DNA from 2 places in the Metabacillus sp. cB07 genome. Region 2 is predicted to be linked to the other one. Evidence: riboswitches for the same ligand, from Rfam matches in the RefSeq annotation. Region 2 holds a riboswitch; the other holds the start of a gene.
The links. A riboswitch is a leader RNA that binds a small molecule or an ion and turns the genes downstream of it on or off. The one in region 2 is predicted to bind cyclic di-AMP.
Positions count from the first base shown of each region.

Region 1 (4,422 bases), 840 kb from region 2:
TCAATCTGTAGGGAACATGAATAAAATCATGAGGAGCATAACATGAAACATTTTTTTCTGGGGTTTTTAATTTCAGGGTTTGGATCATTTATCCTTATTGTACTGGGGCTGGCACTCTTTGCAGAACTTTATCCTAACGAGGACCCGTCCGTAGGTGCCGGAGTCGGATTTGCAATAGCATTCGGATTTGTGTTTTCTGCACCGGTTGCTGCCATGATCGGGATTGTTGGAGGAGTGCTTACATACGTATTCAAGAAGTATAAGAAGAACTAAAAAACCCCCGGACCATTTTCCGGGGGCTCTTCCTGTTTATGCACTTGCTTTCATGACTTCATTCGCTTTAATCCGGTTGTACTGGCCTTCGGATTTTGACATCACGATGGCAGCGAGGGTATTGCCGACAAGGTTAACGACCGTGCGGGCCATATCCATGATGCGGTCCACTCCTGCAATGAAGGCAAGTCCTTCCGCCGGAATACCGATTGTTCCGAGAGTGGCAAGCAGAACAACGAAGGATGTTCCAGGAACGGCAGCCATCCCTTTAGACGTAACCATCAAGACTAAAATCAGTGTCAATTGCTGAACGATTGTCAGTTCGATGCCGTAAACCTGTGCAAGGAACAAGGCAGCAATCGCTTGATAGAGTACGGATCCGTCAAGGTTAAACGTGTATCCGATAGGAACGACAAAGGACACAATTCCCTTAGGGCATCCCATCTTTTCAAGCTTTTCCATGATTCGGGGCAGGACCGTTTCTGAGCTTGATGTACTGAACGCAAGCAGCAGCTCGTCCTTAATGTAGCGAAGCAGAGAAAAGATATTGACGCCTGCCCATTTGGCAACTGCTCCCAATACTACAATCAGGAAGAAAATCAGGGCAGCGTATACTAATACAACCAATTTTCCAAGAGAAAGCAATGAATCAATTCCAAATTTTGAAACGGTTACTCCGATCAGGGCGAATACGCCGAGAGGAGCCACTTTCATTACAAGGTTGACGACGTGGAACATCGCGTGAGAAACACCGTCAAAGAACTGAAGGACCGGCTTTCCACGTTCTCCGATGGCTGCTACGCCGAGTCCGAAGAGGACGGAGAAAAAGATGATGGCAAGCATATCGCCTTCTACGACAGATTTAAAGAAGTTCGTCGGAACAATATGAAGAAACGTTTCGGCAACCGATTTTTCACTTTGCTCTTCAGATGTATCGACATACTGCTGGATATCTGTTTTTTGGGCAGATTCAAGGTCAACTCCTTGCCCCGGCTGAAAGACGTTTGCAAGCAATACGCCGAGGACAATCGCAACAGTTGTAATGATTTCAAAATAAAGAATGGTTTTTCCGCCGAGTCTTCCAACGTGTTTTCCATTCCCAGCACCTGCAACTCCAACGATCAGGCTAGAGATAACAATCGGAATGACAATCATTTTGATCAAACGCAAAAACAAATCTCCAAGCGGCTGCAAAACTGCGGCAACTCGGGGGTCATTAAACCAGACAACACCTACTAAAATACCTAAAGTCAAACCAATAAAAATTTGGGAAGCCAGTCCCAAACGAATTTTTTTCATAGAAGAACCTCCTCTGAGATGTAAGAATTCTGAAAAAACAAAAAAAGACCAATCTAAAGTAAGAAAGGTCTTTAATACACAATTAAAGTCTTTCTCCCAATAAAGCATACGAGGTTAACTGTCGGATTCGGGATTGAGAGTTCCCTTCCATTTACGGATTCACCCCAAGGTAAGAGCCTTACCAAATGCATGATTCCCCCGCTCTGAAAAGATTAAGCTTGTTATGAAATTTGACGGACAATAAAAACACACAAGATATAATTTACTTGTGATAAGGGGAGTCTGTCAATTGTTTTATAAAAAGTAAGAAAGGATCAAATTTTTGCGCTTTTCTAATTCCGTCCCCATCATTAGCGGTTCATCTGCTGACTGTGATAAAATTGAGGCACTATAACAGTTTGGAAAGAAGTTGAACGGCATGAAGCAGCAGAGCGGTCCAAGGGTCATTCTCCATGTGGATATGAACAGTTTTTACGCATCTGTTGAGATGGCGTTTGAGCCTGACCTGAGGGGAAAGCCGCTCGCCATCGCCGGCAATGTGGAAGAGCGGAAGGGTATTGTTGTGACGTGCAGCTATGAGGCCAGGGCCAGAGGCGTGAAAACAACGATGCCGTTGTGGCAGGCGAAGCGCCATTGTCCTGAACTGATTGTCAGGAAACCGAATTTTGACCGGTACCGGAAGGCATCAAGAGCGATGTTTGACCTGTTAAGAGAATTTACGGATCTTGTTGAGCCTGTCTCTATTGATGAGGGATATATGGACTTGACGGAATATCTGAAGGAAGGCAATCCCCTTCAAGTGGCAAAAACGATTCAGCAGCGCTTGCTTGAAGAGCTCCTTCTGCCTTCAAGTATAGGAATTGCCCCAAATAAATTCCTTGCCAAAATGGCTTCCAATATGAAAAAGCCCCTTGGCATCACCGTCCTAAGAAAAAGGGAGCTTCATGAGACACTGTGGCCGCTTCCAGCAGGCGAGATGCACGGAGTGGGGGAAAAAACGGCAGAAAAACTTCTCACCATCGGCGTCAAAACAATCAAAGATCTGGCTGAAGCCGATCCGATTTCATTGAAACAGCTCCTGGGCATAAACGGTGAACGGCTGAAAAAACGGGCAAAAGGCATAGACAGCAGAGAAGTCAATCCGGACAGCATCAATGATTTTAAGAGCATAGGGAATTCTACCACTCTCTCCAAAGATTCAAGCGATGTGCGCGTCCTTTATGATACTTTGAACCGCCTCTCTCAGTCAGTCAGCATGCGGATGAAGCGGAAAGAGGTGCTCGGAACAAAAATCTTTATTACGATCCGCTACTCAGACCGGAGCACATTTACCCGCAGCCGGACAGTCAATAACCCGCTTGGTGAAAAAGAAGAGCTGTACACTCACGCCAAAGAGATTTTTGACAGGCACTGGACAGGAGAGCCGGTACGGTTGCTCGGGGTGACGTGCCAGGACCTTGTCCCAAAAGGAGATGCCTATAAACAGCTGGATCTGTTTTCTTTTCAGGAGGATGCAAAAAAAGAGCCGCTTTTTAAAACGATTGAAGACATCCAGAAAAAATTTGGCGAAAGTATCATTAAACGCGGGATGAAAGCGGTCCGCCTGGAGGATGATAAAACAAGCGGGACAAGTTTCAATAAAGATTTTTTAAGGGAATGAGACAAGGCGCTTTCCTTGATAAAAGCAAGGACACTGTGTTATTTTACAGAAGGAATGCATATTCATGCGCACAACGATATTTGGGACAGAAAGGGAGTAAAAACATGTCTAAACAGCAAATTGGCGTTATCGGTTTGGCCGTCATGGGCAAAAACCTCGCTCTTAATATAGAAAGCCGCGGCTATTCGGTGGCCGTTTATAACCGCTCTTCAGATAAAACAGAAGAAATGCTGAAAGAACACAGCGGCAAGAACCTGACAGGTACATACAGCATTGAAGAGTTTGTTCAGTCTCTTGAAACACCGCGCAAAATTCTTCTTATGGTAAAAGCCGGTTTTGCAACAGATGCAACGATCGAACAGCTTCTTCCTCATCTTGATAAAGGCGATATTCTGATCGACGGAGGAAATACGCTTTACACAGATACACAGCGCAGAAACAAAGAGCTTGCCGAAAGCGGCATTCACTTTATCGGCACAGGCGTTTCAGGCGGAGAAGAAGGAGCCCTAAAAGGACCTTCCATCATGCCTGGAGGACAAAAGGAAGCATTTGAACTTGTGAAGCCGATTTTCGAAGCGATTTCTGCAAAAGTGGACGGAGATCCATGTACAACTTACATCGGTCCGGACGGTGCGGGCCACTATGTGAAAATGGTTCACAACGGCATAGAGTACGGCGATATGCAGCTGATTTCAGAAGCGTATTTCATTCTGAAAAATGTTCTTGGTCTATCTGCACAGGAACTCCACGAAGTATTTGCCGAGTGGAATAAAGGTGAGCTTGACAGCTATCTGATTGAAATCACGGCTGACATTTTCACAAAAACAGATGATGAAACAGGCAAGCCGCTTGTTGATATGATTCTGGATACAGCAGGACAAAAAGGAACTGGAAAATGGACAAGCAAAAGTGCCCTTGATTTAGGTGTTCCGCTTCCGATTATTACGGAATCCGTGTTTGCCCGCTTCATCTCTGCCATGAAAGATGAGCGTGTAAAAGCGAGCGGCATTCTCTCAGGCCCTTCTGTGACACCATATGAAGGCGATAAAAAAGAACTGATCGAAGTTGTACGAAAAGCGCTTTACATGAGCAAAATTTGTTCTTATGCACAAGGTTTTGCCCAAATGAGAGCAGCTTCTGAGGAATACAACTGGGATCTTCAGTACGGCGACATCGCGATGATTTTCAGA
Region 1 is NZ_CP069296.1:2,706,444-2,710,865, reverse strand. It holds gene JOJ89_RS13915 (hypothetical protein) at 43-273, shown strand; gene JOJ89_RS13910 (glutamate/proton symporter GltT) at 310-1,572, opposite strand; cyclic di-AMP (ydaO/yuaA leader) riboswitch at 1,661-1,801, opposite strand; gene JOJ89_RS13905 (DNA polymerase IV) at 1,991-3,232, shown strand; gene gndA (NADP-dependent phosphogluconate dehydrogenase) at 3,337-4,422, shown strand, end outside.
Region 1: linked by a shared signal. The riboswitch ahead of JOJ89_RS13910 (glutamate/proton symporter GltT) and the one ahead of glnA (type I glutamate--ammonia ligase) in region 2 are both predicted to bind cyclic di-AMP.

Region 2 (4,422 bases):
GGACAGGATAAAAGACAGAATGAGTGCAGGGCCCGCAGCTTCTGCAGCAACCACTCCTGTCAGAACAAAAATGCCCGTACCCACGATGGCTCCGATGCCGAGCAGGGTCAAATCCATTGCACCCATCGTGCGTTCAAGTGACTTTTGCTGACTTTGGGCAAGCAGGTCGGTAATTGATTTTTTTCGGAAAAGGGAATTCATACAGTATCCTCCAACAGTTGAGAATAACACTCTCACAAAAGTATATTGATATAATAACAAGTCCGCTCACCTTGCGAATCAGCTTATTTTCTTACGTTAACCAACTGGCCGGAAATTATGAATTCCTTCACGGAATGAGACACAAAAAATCCCGATTCAACAATGAACCGGGGTTTTTGATTTTCTATTAAAATTTCATCTGATAACGTTCAATTTCCCATAAATGTACGGTATTTCTGTATTCGTGCCATTCAGCCCTTTTATGAAGAAGAAATTGACGGAAAACGTGAGGCCCTAGAACCATTTTCGCAAGTGGGCCGTTTTCCAGCAAATCCAGTGCTGTCTCAAGGTTATCTGGAAGATGCTTGATGCCTTTTTCAAGCCGCTCTGATTCTGTCATGCTGAATATGTCATCATGCACAGCAGCCTTCGGGAATTCTGATAAGGCAATGCCTGCCATTCCGGCTTCAGCAATCGCGGCATAAGCAAGGTATGGATTAGCGCTTGGATCAGGATGCCTCACTTCAATGCGTGTTGCAGCCCCTCTTTTTGCCGGTATGCGAATTAAGGTTGAACGGTTTGAGGTTGACCAGGCAATATAGCAAGGAGCTTCAAAGCCAGGAACAAGCCGCTTGTACGAATTAACAATCGGGTTAGTGATGGCGGTCACTTCTTCAATATAGGTCAGTATGCCATTGATAAAGTAGTAGGCTTCATTTGAAAGCTGCATATCATCGTTTTCGTCGTAAAACGTATTTTCCCTATCCTTAAGCAGCGAGATGTTCACGTGCATGCCTGATCCGTTTATTCCTTGAACCGGTTTAGGCATAAAAGAAGCATGCAGATTAAATTGCTTTGCGACATTTTTAACAACCCATTTATAAGTCGTTGCATTATCGGCAGAAGTCAGGGCATCGTTAAAACGGAAGTTGATTTCATGCTGGCCGTTTGCTACTTCATGGTGTGAGGCTTCAATTTTGAAGCCCATTGCTTTTAACGTCCGGTAGATCTCAAGCCTCACTTTTTCACCTAAATCATGAGCGGGTTCGAAATAGCCTCCCAGATCATGCGGATTTGTTGTCGGATTTCCATTCTCGTCGGTTTTGAAAAGGAAGAATTCCAATTCAGGCCCGATGCTGATGGAATAACTGAGTGATTTTGCTCTTTTCATTGCCTGCTGCAGCACAAATCTCGGATCACCTTCATAAGGAGTCATATCCGGATTGTGAATGCTGCATAGAAACCTTGCTTCCGCATACTTTTCCTCAACTGACCAGGGAATGATGGCAAATGTGTTCAAATCAGGCTTTAAATATAGGTCGGACTGATTAATTGGACAGAAGCCCGTGATTGACGACCCGTCAAACATCATTTTACCTTCCACCGCCTCATCAATCTGATCAGCTGTAATGGTGACATGCTTTAAATTCCCTTCAAGATCAACAAACTGAAGGTGCAGCAATTCTACATGCTTTTCTGCTATTTCTGCCTTGATTTCACTTAACGTATCTAAAATGGTCAACATAAAAAACACCCCGATTTTTTAATTTTTGTCTGATAGTACGAACGGTTTTTGAAAAATCGAAGGATTATATTTTTGTTTCAGCAAGCGGGTTTTAGCCGGCTCTGAATGTTCACACCTTCCTCTCTCAAACAACGCATACGGAGTTAGCTGACGGATTCGGACGGTAAGAGTCGCCCGGCCGCTTGATGCTGCGGCTTCACCCCGGAAGATTGGGTCCCCCGTTCCTTTAGCGGATTCTGCGAATTAGGAAATAAATTGAGCCTATCATACGCCCGGGTAATTTTACTTGTAAAGCTCTGAAAAAGAGGAATAATTTAGAAATAAATCTATCCAGACTCTGTTTTTCTTTCGTTTTCTCTCTCATTCTCTCTTTTTTAATTTATTGTATATCTTTAGATTATTATTTATTATTCCTGAGAAGGGGGTTGAAATGGGGTAGAAACCAGTTAAATACAAAGAAAAAAAGAGTATGCGAGCTATGCATACTCCTTTTGAAATACAGTTTTTAGCCTTTTGATTCGAGAGAACGCTCTAAATCCTTATCTACCACAAAAACCTCAATCCGTTCCCCCATTTTGGTGCTGATGTCGCTGTGGCTGGACAGCACTTTGCAGCCGGTGCATCTTTCTACGATTTCCTCAAACTCTTTACTGTACATTTCACGCAGGACTTGTCTCATTTGTTTCACAAGCTTTCTGCCATTCTCGTTTTCAACAAGGTGTTTTTCTTCAACTGTGAGAACACCTTTGAACCTCGCGATCACCATATCATGGACAATGTATGTTCTGGTCTCCTGAGGACCGCGTCCAATTAAGTCTCTTTGAAGCTTAATAAAGGCTTCACTAAGTTCCATTTCTAATTTTTTTTTTGGCGACACAGCCATATGAATATACCCCCGGCAAACATGCTTTTGATTAACATTGCTGCTGCAGTTGCGCAGATCCACCGTCATACAATGACAAAATCTTATCTTGCTGGTGAGTGCGCTTTGCATACATTGACGAGTTTATCTTACTTACACACCCAGACCCTGTCAATAGCAAACTGTAAATGATAGGGAATAGTATGCTGGTAATATGCTGCAGCAATCGTTAAAAAAAAGACTTAAATTTTGTAATAACATGAGCAAATAAGAGTAATAGAGAGAATGAAAGGCGAAAGCAGTATAATTCACCTGATTTTCGGTGTATTTAATTGTTTACACGATCTCACCGCGGGAGTAAGATAATCACGTAATCACGAATTGCATAACGGCCTAGTCCCGAGATTCGGGAGCGGAGGAACCAATTTTTTGGGGTTAATTCTGCATTTGCAGGAAGGATGAGATCTTTCGCCATCCTACCCGTCAGCTAACTTCGTCGGCTAAAGCGAAGGAGGTCAAAAGACCGCCTTAACAGGAGTCTTTTTTTTACTGCCCTTTTTTAAGGCAGAGAAGAGGCCTGGGGACTGTAAAAGGTCTTTTTGATGCATGCAATTCATTCGAAAAAGGAAAAAACGGAAGACGGAACGCAAAGAGGGCTTCGGCTTGCTAGGCGTTAAGTAGACCAATGAGTACTTTTTCTCCAAAACAGCCATATGTAGATCAATCAGCTGTCTTATGGACATTCTGCTGATTTGATTGGATATGGATCTATTTGGGGGAAGGGTAAGCATTGGTCTCTTTTTTTTTACACTTGGGCTGCTTCATCCAATAGGGGTGGAGCCGGCAGGAGGAAAAAATACCGTTATATATGAATGTGCGGGGGATGACGATGAATCACACACTGGTTATAGGCAAGGGAGATTTATTCGGTTCTGTCGTAGAGAGTATAAGCGTGAATAGAAGATTTGCAGACGTCATGAACTATGAGCAGTATGCGTGTGAACTGTCGAACTCTAAAGATGGAAACACACGAATGGATAACCTGATCGAATTGGAAAAGAAGTTTTCAAATTATCGTTCTGTTTATGTTATATCGGATTCGATCAATGAAGGATTTGAATTAACAACCTTTTTCTCAGATCTGGGCACGATGCGGATTATCGTGATGACAGATGACAGCAGACACTATGACCTATATAAAAAACTGGGAGCACGATACGTGATTTTCAGCAAGCCTGGAACGTGCTCGTACTGGCTTGGCGAAATGAAGCAAGGTTAAAATACGAGAATGATTTAAGGAGGTGGATCTCTAAAAGAGATGTCAAATCAGAACTGAATACCTGGACGCTTAATTTCACAATGAAATCGGGGGAACCAATCTTCTGCGGCATACAGCCGCTTGGGGTGAATCCATCTGAAAAGGTGGCAGGGCAGCTCTCATAGCCCGAATCCGACAGCTAACCCCGAAAGCGCAGTGAGGGAAATCAAAATCGCAGGTGCTGCATGCTTTTTTAAGTGATGCCTAAAAACCGCGGAAGAGACCCTCTTCCGCGGTTTTTATTGATTTGAAAAGGAAGGGAACGTCATGGAAACGATGCTGATTTGCATTCCGAGCTATACGAGGCTTGGCTGCCTGGATGAGATTCTCCCGGAGAATTCATCTCTGTCATTTATTACCGGAGATTACAGTGTAGAAAGTCATTTGAGAACCAAAGGGTTTAAAACCATTTATTTTATTAAGCAACATGCACAGTACCTGATTATAAACGAGCCCATTTCACGAGTGCTTTTGCTCGAAGACAAAATAGCTGAGACCTGCCGGCTGATGGAAATA
Region 2 is NZ_CP069296.1:3,547,106-3,551,527, reverse strand. It holds gene bcaP (branched-chain amino acid transporter BcaP) at 1-201, opposite strand, end outside; gene glnA (type I glutamate--ammonia ligase) at 389-1,726, opposite strand; cyclic di-AMP (ydaO/yuaA leader) riboswitch at 1,843-1,977, opposite strand; gene JOJ89_RS18205 (Na-translocating system protein MpsC family protein) at 2,232-2,609, opposite strand; cyclic di-AMP (ydaO/yuaA leader) riboswitch at 2,969-3,105, shown strand; gene JOJ89_RS18200 (hypothetical protein) at 3,478-3,867, shown strand; cyclic di-AMP (ydaO/yuaA leader) riboswitch at 3,924-4,074, shown strand; gene JOJ89_RS18195 (hypothetical protein) at 4,174-4,422, shown strand, end outside.